Regions from separate parts of the Streptomyces sp. NPDC001714 genome, predicted to be linked through region 1. Evidence: riboswitches for the same ligand, from Rfam matches in the RefSeq annotation. Region 1 holds a riboswitch; each other region holds the start of a gene.

The links. A riboswitch is a leader RNA that binds a small molecule or an ion and turns the genes downstream of it on or off. The one in region 1 is predicted to bind thiamine pyrophosphate.
Region 2: linked by a shared signal. The riboswitch ahead of ACFY0P_RS36980 (thiamine ABC transporter substrate binding subunit) and the one ahead of thiC (phosphomethylpyrimidine synthase ThiC) in region 1 are both predicted to bind thiamine pyrophosphate.
Region 3: linked by a shared signal. The riboswitch ahead of thiO (glycine oxidase ThiO) and the one ahead of thiC (phosphomethylpyrimidine synthase ThiC) in region 1 are both predicted to bind thiamine pyrophosphate.

What each region holds. Positions count from the first base shown of each region.
Region 1 is NZ_JBIAUL010000003.1:412,914-415,108, reverse strand. Features, by position in the region: gene thiC (phosphomethylpyrimidine synthase ThiC) at 1-1,203, opposite strand, end outside; TPP riboswitch at 1,196-1,373, opposite strand; gene ACFY0P_RS10635 (YibE/F family protein) at 1,445-2,195, shown strand, end outside.
Region 2 is NZ_JBIAUL010000017.1:91,764-93,958, reverse strand. Features, by position in the region: gene ACFY0P_RS36980 (thiamine ABC transporter substrate binding subunit) at 5-1,075, opposite strand; TPP riboswitch at 1,148-1,255, opposite strand; gene rlmN (23S rRNA (adenine(2503)-C(2))-methyltransferase RlmN) at 1,280-2,195, opposite strand, start outside.
Region 3 is NZ_JBIAUL010000006.1:134,399-136,593, forward strand. Features, by position in the region: gene thiO (glycine oxidase ThiO) at 1-1,152, opposite strand, end outside; TPP riboswitch at 1,150-1,261, opposite strand; gene ACFY0P_RS17455 (NAD(P)/FAD-dependent oxidoreductase) at 1,415-2,195, shown strand, end outside.

The sequences.
Region 1 (2,195 bases):
TTCGATCATGGTCTGTACATCAAAACGCCTGGCGATCCGGTTGAGTTCCCCGAGCGTGCGCAGTTCCGCGAACTGGGCCTCGTCGTTGGCGTCCGCGATGGAGCCGGGGCGCAGGCCGTCGCCCAGCGAGTACGTGACGTCGTAGGCGGCGAGGATCTCGCAGAGTTCCTCGAAGTTCTCGTACAGGAACGACTCCTTGTGGTGCGCGAGGCACCAGGCCGCCATGATCGAGCCGCCGCGCGAGACGATGCCGGTCTTGCGGTTGGCGGTGAGCGGCACGTACGGCAGGCGCACGCCCGCGTGGACGGTCATGTAGTCCACGCCCTGCTCGGCCTGTTCGACGACCGTGTCCTTGTAGATCTCCCAGGTCAGCTCCTCGGCCCTGCCGTCGACCTTCTCCAGGGCCTGGTAGAGCGGCACCGTGCCGATGGGGACGGGGGAGTTGCGCAGCACCCATTCGCGGGTGGTGTGGATGTTGCGGCCGGTGGAGAGGTCCATGACCGTGTCGGCACCCCAGCGGGTCGCCCAGGTCATCTTCTCGACCTCCTCCTCGATGGAGGAGGTGACCGCGGAGTTGCCGATGTTGGCGTTGACCTTCACCAGGAACCGCTTGCCGATGATCATCGGCTCGATCTCCGGGTGGTTGACGTTGGCGGGCAGCACGGCCCTGCCCGCCGCGATCTCCTCACGGACCACCTCGGGAGAAACGTTCTCGCGGATGGCCACGTACTCCATCTCCGGGGTGATCTCGCCCCGGCGGGCATACGCGAGCTGGGTCACCGCCTCGCCTTCCCGGCTGCGGCGCGGCTGGCGCGGGCGGCCCGGGAAGACCGCGTCCAGGTTGCGCAGGCCACCGCGCGGCGACGTGTGCTTGATCCCGTCGTCCTCGGGACGGACGGGCCGGCCCGCGTACTCCTCGGTGTCGCCGCGGGCGACGATCCAGTTCTCCCGCAGCGGCGGCAGGCCCCTGCGGACGTCGGTCTCGACGAGCGGATCGGTGTACGGGCCCGAGGTGTCGTAGAGCGTGACCGACTGCCCGTTGGTGAGATGCACCTGACGGACCGGCACCCGCAGGTCGGGGCGGGAGCCCGCGACATACCCCTTGTGCCAGCCGATGGACTTCCCGGCCCCCGACGACGATTCGCCCGCAATGGGCTGTTCGTCCTGGCTGAAGGCAGGCGTGCGTGCGTCCTTGTTGGTCATGAGACCTACTCCCTACGCCGGCATTACCCGGTAACAGGTTCGGCGGTCGACGCAGCGGCTTCCGTCGGGCGGCGTTTCCTGTGAAACAGCACTCGTTCCACGTGAAACATCGCGAATACGGAGGTCAGCGCCCTCTCAGCCCGGTGCTCCGAGCTCCCGCGTGTGCAAAGGTGCCTCCACGCTAGCGTCAATTCGGGCGCGGTGAACAGAGGGCCTCTCCCGTTCTTGCGATGATCGGGCGGTGACCTCGACGCAGCAGCACCCCTATCCGCCCCCCGACCCACGGCGCGGCAACGGCGCCACGCAGGGCGGCGAATCCGGCCACGGGGGCCATGGTGCCGGTGACGGACACATCCACAGGCAGGGCGAGCAGTACGACCACGGGCAGGCCCTCAGCCACGCCCACCATCACGACGACAGCCATGCCCACGGCCACGGCCAGGCCCATGGCGAATCGCCCCACGGCCAGGCCCATGGCGAATCGCCCCACGGCCAGGCTCAGGGCCGTTCGCCCCGCCCGGGCCAGGACAGCTCCCGGCCCGGCGGCGGGCACGGCCACTCGCACGGACACAGCCACAGCCACGGCCCGGCCGCGCCCGTCTCCAAGCATCTGCGCAAGGTCATCGCGGCGATCCTCATCCCCTTCACCGCCGCGGTGGTGGTCGGCCTGGTGGTGCTGTGGCCCGGTGGCGCCCCGCCGCACGAGCGCACCGGCGTCGGCTTCGACCGCCAGACGCAGGCGGCGACGGTCACCAAGGTCGTCTCGGTCAGCTGCAAGTCGGTCAACGCCTCCGGGGGCGGCTTGACCGCCGACACCTCCACCGCCGACGGCACTTCCTCGAAGGAGGAGGACGGCACCTGCAAGAAGGCCACGGTCCGGGTCGACACCGGCAAGGACAAGGGCCGTACCTTCACCGAGATCGTGCAGCCCGACCAGTCCCGGCAGTTGCACGAGGGCGAGCAGGTCGTGGCCGCGTACGAGCCTTCCGCTC
Region 2 (2,195 bases), on a different contig from region 1:
GGGGCTACTTCAGTACGAGTGACGTCCACGTCTTGACCCACTGGTCACGGTTGGCGGCGATCTTGTCGGGCGCCATGGTCTCCGGGTTCTGGGCGGCGGGCCCGTACTTCGTGAACTCGGCAGGCACGCTCGCCCCCTTCACCACCGGGTACACGAACATGTTGAGCGGCATGTCCTCCTGGAACTCCTTCGAGACCAGGAAGTCGATGAGCGCCTTGCCGCCCTTGGTGTTCCCCGCGTTGCTCAGCAGTCCGGCGAACTCGATCTGCCGGAAGCAGGTGCCGGTCGCGACGCCGGTGGGCGCGGTGCTGGGCTTCGGGTCGGCGTAGATGACCTCGGCGGGCGGTGAGGAGGCGTACGACACGACGAGCGGCCGGTCGCCCCCCGCCTTCTTCCCGCCGGCCGAGCCGGAGAACTCCTCGTTGTAGGCCTGCTCCCAGCCGTCGACGACCTTGACGCCGTTGGCCTTGAGCTTCGTCCAGTAGTCCTGCCACCCGCTGTCCCCGTACTGCGCGGCGGACCCGAGCAGGAAGCCGAGCCCGGGCGAGGAGGTGGCCGCGTTCTCGGTGACGAGGAGGTTCTTGTACTGCGGCTTGACGAGATCGGCGTACGAGGCCGGCGGGGTCAGCTTGTGCTTGCTGAAGTACGCCTTGTCGTAGTTGACGCAGATGTCGCCGTAGTCGATGGGCGTGACGCGGTGCTTGGCCGCGTCGAGTTGGTACGCCGTGCCGACCGTGTCGAGCCCCTTCGCCTCGTACGGCTGGAAGAGACCGTTGTCGAGAGCCCTGGAGAGCAGGGTGTTGTCGACGCCGAAGAAGACGTCGCCCTGTGGGTTGTCCTTGGTCAGGATCGCCTTGTTGACGGCCTGCCCGGCGTCGCCGTCCTTGAGGACCCTGACCTTGTAGCCGGACTGCTTCTCGAAGTCCTGCAGCACGTTCTTGGAGACGGCCCACGAGTCGTGGCTGACGAGGGTGACGGTCTTGGAGCCGGCGTCGGAACCCGACGACGACGAGCAGGCGGACAGCGTGACGAGACCGAGCCCGACGGCCGCGGCCAAGAAGGTCCTTGTGTGCACTGGTGTTTTCCTCCTGGGGTTGACCAGGAAGAGACGCGGCCCTGCCCACGATGTGCGGGCAGGGCGCAACAGCTTGAGTGATGACCGAACTTCCTACCCAGAATGACCTGGGCGAGGTTCAGAGGGTCTGCGGCCCGGTTGCCGCACTCTCAGCGCTGTGGCGCTCCCCTGTCGGAATATGAAGATGTACCTACGGCCCTCAGATTACCGCTCGGTGGCCGCGAGCTGACCACAGGCGCCGTCGATCTCCTGCCCACGGGTGTCCCGGATCGTCACCGGCACACCGTGCGCCTCGATCGCCTCGACGAACGCCTTCTCGTCCTCCGGCCGCGACGCGGTCCACTTCGAACCCGGCGTCGGGTTCAGCGGGATGAGGTTGACGTGCACGGGCTTGCCCTTGAGCAGGCGCCCCAGCCGGTCGCCTCGCCAGGCCTGGTCGTTGATGTCGCGGATGAGGGCGTACTCGATGCTGAGGCGCCGCCCGCTCTTCTCGACGTACTCGAACCCGGCGTCGAGGACCTCGCGCACCTTCCACCGCGTGTTCACGGGGACGAGGGTGTCGCGCAGTTCGTCGTCGGGGGCGTGCAGCGAGATCGCGAGCCGGCACTTGAAGCCCTCGTCGGCGAACCGGTGGATGGCCGGGACCAGTCCGACGGTCGAGACGGTGATCCCGCGCTGCGAGAGCCCGAGCCCGTCCGGGGCGGGGTCGGTGAGCGCGCGGATCGCTCCGACCACCCGCTTGTAGTTGGCGAGCGGCTCGCCCATCCCCATGAAGACGATGTTCGACAGCCGCGCCGGTCCACCGGGGACCTCCCCGTCCCGGAGCGCCCGCATCCCGTCCACGATCTGGTGCACGATCTCGGCGGTCGACAGGTTCCGGTCCAGACCCGCCTGCCCGGTCGCGCAGAACGGGCAGTTCATCCCACACCCCGCCTGCGAGCTGATGCACATGGTCACCCGGTCCGGGTAGCGCATCAGCACCGACTCGACGAGCGTGCCGTCGAACAGCCGCCACAGCGTCTTGCGCGTGGTCCCCTCGTCGGTCGACAGGTGCCGTACGACGGTCATCAGCTCGGGGAACAGCGCCTCCCGCAGCTTGTCCCGCGAGCCGGCCGGGATG
Region 3 (2,195 bases), on a different contig from region 1:
CTGCTCCACGAGGACGTCGCCGAATCGCCTCGGCGTGAACGGACGGGCCTCCTGCGGCAGCTCGCCGCCGGCCAGCAGCTCCGCCATCACGTCTCCGGTGACCGGCGTGAGCAGCACCCCGTTGCGGTAGTGCCCGGTGGCCAGCAGCAGTCCGTCGAGGCGGGTCGGCCCGAGCAACGGCGCGTTGTCGGGGGAGCCGGGGCGCAGGCCGGCCCGGGTCTCGGTCAGGGGCAGCTCGGTGATGCCGGGGACCAGCTCGTGCGCGTCGCGCAGCAGCTCGTACACACCGCCCGCGGTGACCGTCGTGTCCCAGCCCAGCTCCTCGCTGGTCGCGCCGACGACCAGCTCGCCGTTCTCCCGGGGCACCAGGTAGACGTTCCCGCCGCGCACCACAGCCCGTACCGTCCGGCTGAGGAAAGGTGCGTACCGCGCGGGCACGGTCAGCCGCAGCACCTGCCCCTTCACCGGCCGCACCGGCGGCAGCACGTCGTCCGGCACGCCCGCCAGCCGCCCGCTCAGGCTCCCGCCGGCGAGCACCACCTGCCCGGCGCCCCAGGCCGCGCCCGCACGGGTGACGACCCCGGCGGCCCGCCCCCGCACCACCTCCAGGCGCTCGGCCCAGTCGCGGTGGAGGACCACCCCGGTCCGCTCGCACGCGGCCACCAGCGCGGCCGCCAGCCGGCGCGGGTCGATCTGGTGGTCGCCGTCGACCCGCAGCCCGCCGCGCACGCCCGGCGCGAGCATCGGCTCCAGGCGTCGGCACTCCCGCCCGGACAGCCACTCGGACTCCAGGCCCGACTGCTGCTGGAGGGCGTGCAGCTCGCGCAGATGGGCGCGGTCGTCGGCGTCCAGCGCGACCGCGAGCGTGCCGCAGCGCCGGTAGCCGAGGTCGTGGCCGGTCAGCTCGGTGAGCTCGGCGGCGAAGGCGGGATAGCGGCGGGCGGAGGCCAGATTGAGCCCCAGCAGCGTCTGCTCCCCGTAGTGCAGTTCGGTGACCGCGGCCAGCATCCCGGCCGCGACCTGCGCGGCCCCGCCGCCGGGCTCGGGGTCGACCACGGCGACGGCGAGCCCGCGCTGAGCCGCCCGCCAGGCCGTGACCAGGCCGATGATTCCGCCCCCGATGACGAGGACGTCGGACGTACGTGAGGACATGGGCGTCCAGCCCCTCCCTTCGCCGGCATGACCCGGATCAGGTTCGTACGGTCGGAGGCCGCCAGCCTCCCTCTCAGCCCGGTGCGTCCGGGCTCCCGCGTGTGCTTCCCCGCCACCCTAGCCCGCGGAGCTCCGCCCTTGTAAGACGGCCTCGGACGGCACTGTGGACAGCGTGGTGGACGGTGCTGTGGAACAGGTCACTCGCCACGCCCCCTGACTGACTCTCTGTCAGTTGTCTATCGTTCTTGTCTATGGTGATCAGGTGAGCGAGCAGACGCAGCGACGGAGCACGTCACAGACGCGGCGCGTGGTCGTCGTGGGCGCGGGGATGGCCGGGGTGCAGACCGCCGTCGCCCTGCGCGAGCAGGGGTTCACCGGAACCGTCACGCTGATCGGCGCCGAACCGCACCAGCCGTACGACCGGCCGCCGCTCTCCAAGGCCGTGCTGCTCGGCAAGTCGGAGGGCTCCGCCTTCGAGGTCGACTTCGAGGCGCTCGGCATCGAGCTGGCGCTCGGCCGCGAGGCGCTGGGCGTGCGCACCGCCGACCACGAGCTGGACACCGAGGCCGGACCGGTGCCGTACGACGTCCTGGTCCTCGCCACCGGCGCCGAGCCGATCACGCTGCCCGGCACCGAGGGCGTGCCCGGCGTCCATCTGCTGCGCACCCTGGACGACGCCGAGCGGCTGCGGCCCGTGCTCGCCCGGCAGCACGACATCGTGGTCGTCGGCGCGGGCTGGATCGGCGCCGAGTTCGCGACCGCGGCCCGCGAGGCGGGCTGCGCGGTCACCGTGGTCGAGGCCGCGGACCGCCCGCTCGCGGGAGCGCTCCCCGCCGAGGTCGCCGCGCCGATGGCCGCCTGGTACGCGGACAGCGGCACCGAACTGCGCACCCACGCGCGCGTGGTGCACATCGAGCCCGGCGTGGTGGTGCTCGACGACGGCTCGCGGCTGCCCGCGGGCGCCGTCGTGGTCGGCATCGGCGCCCGCCCCGCCACCGCCTGGCTGGCCGGTTCCGGCATCGGGCTGGGCGCGCACCGCGAGG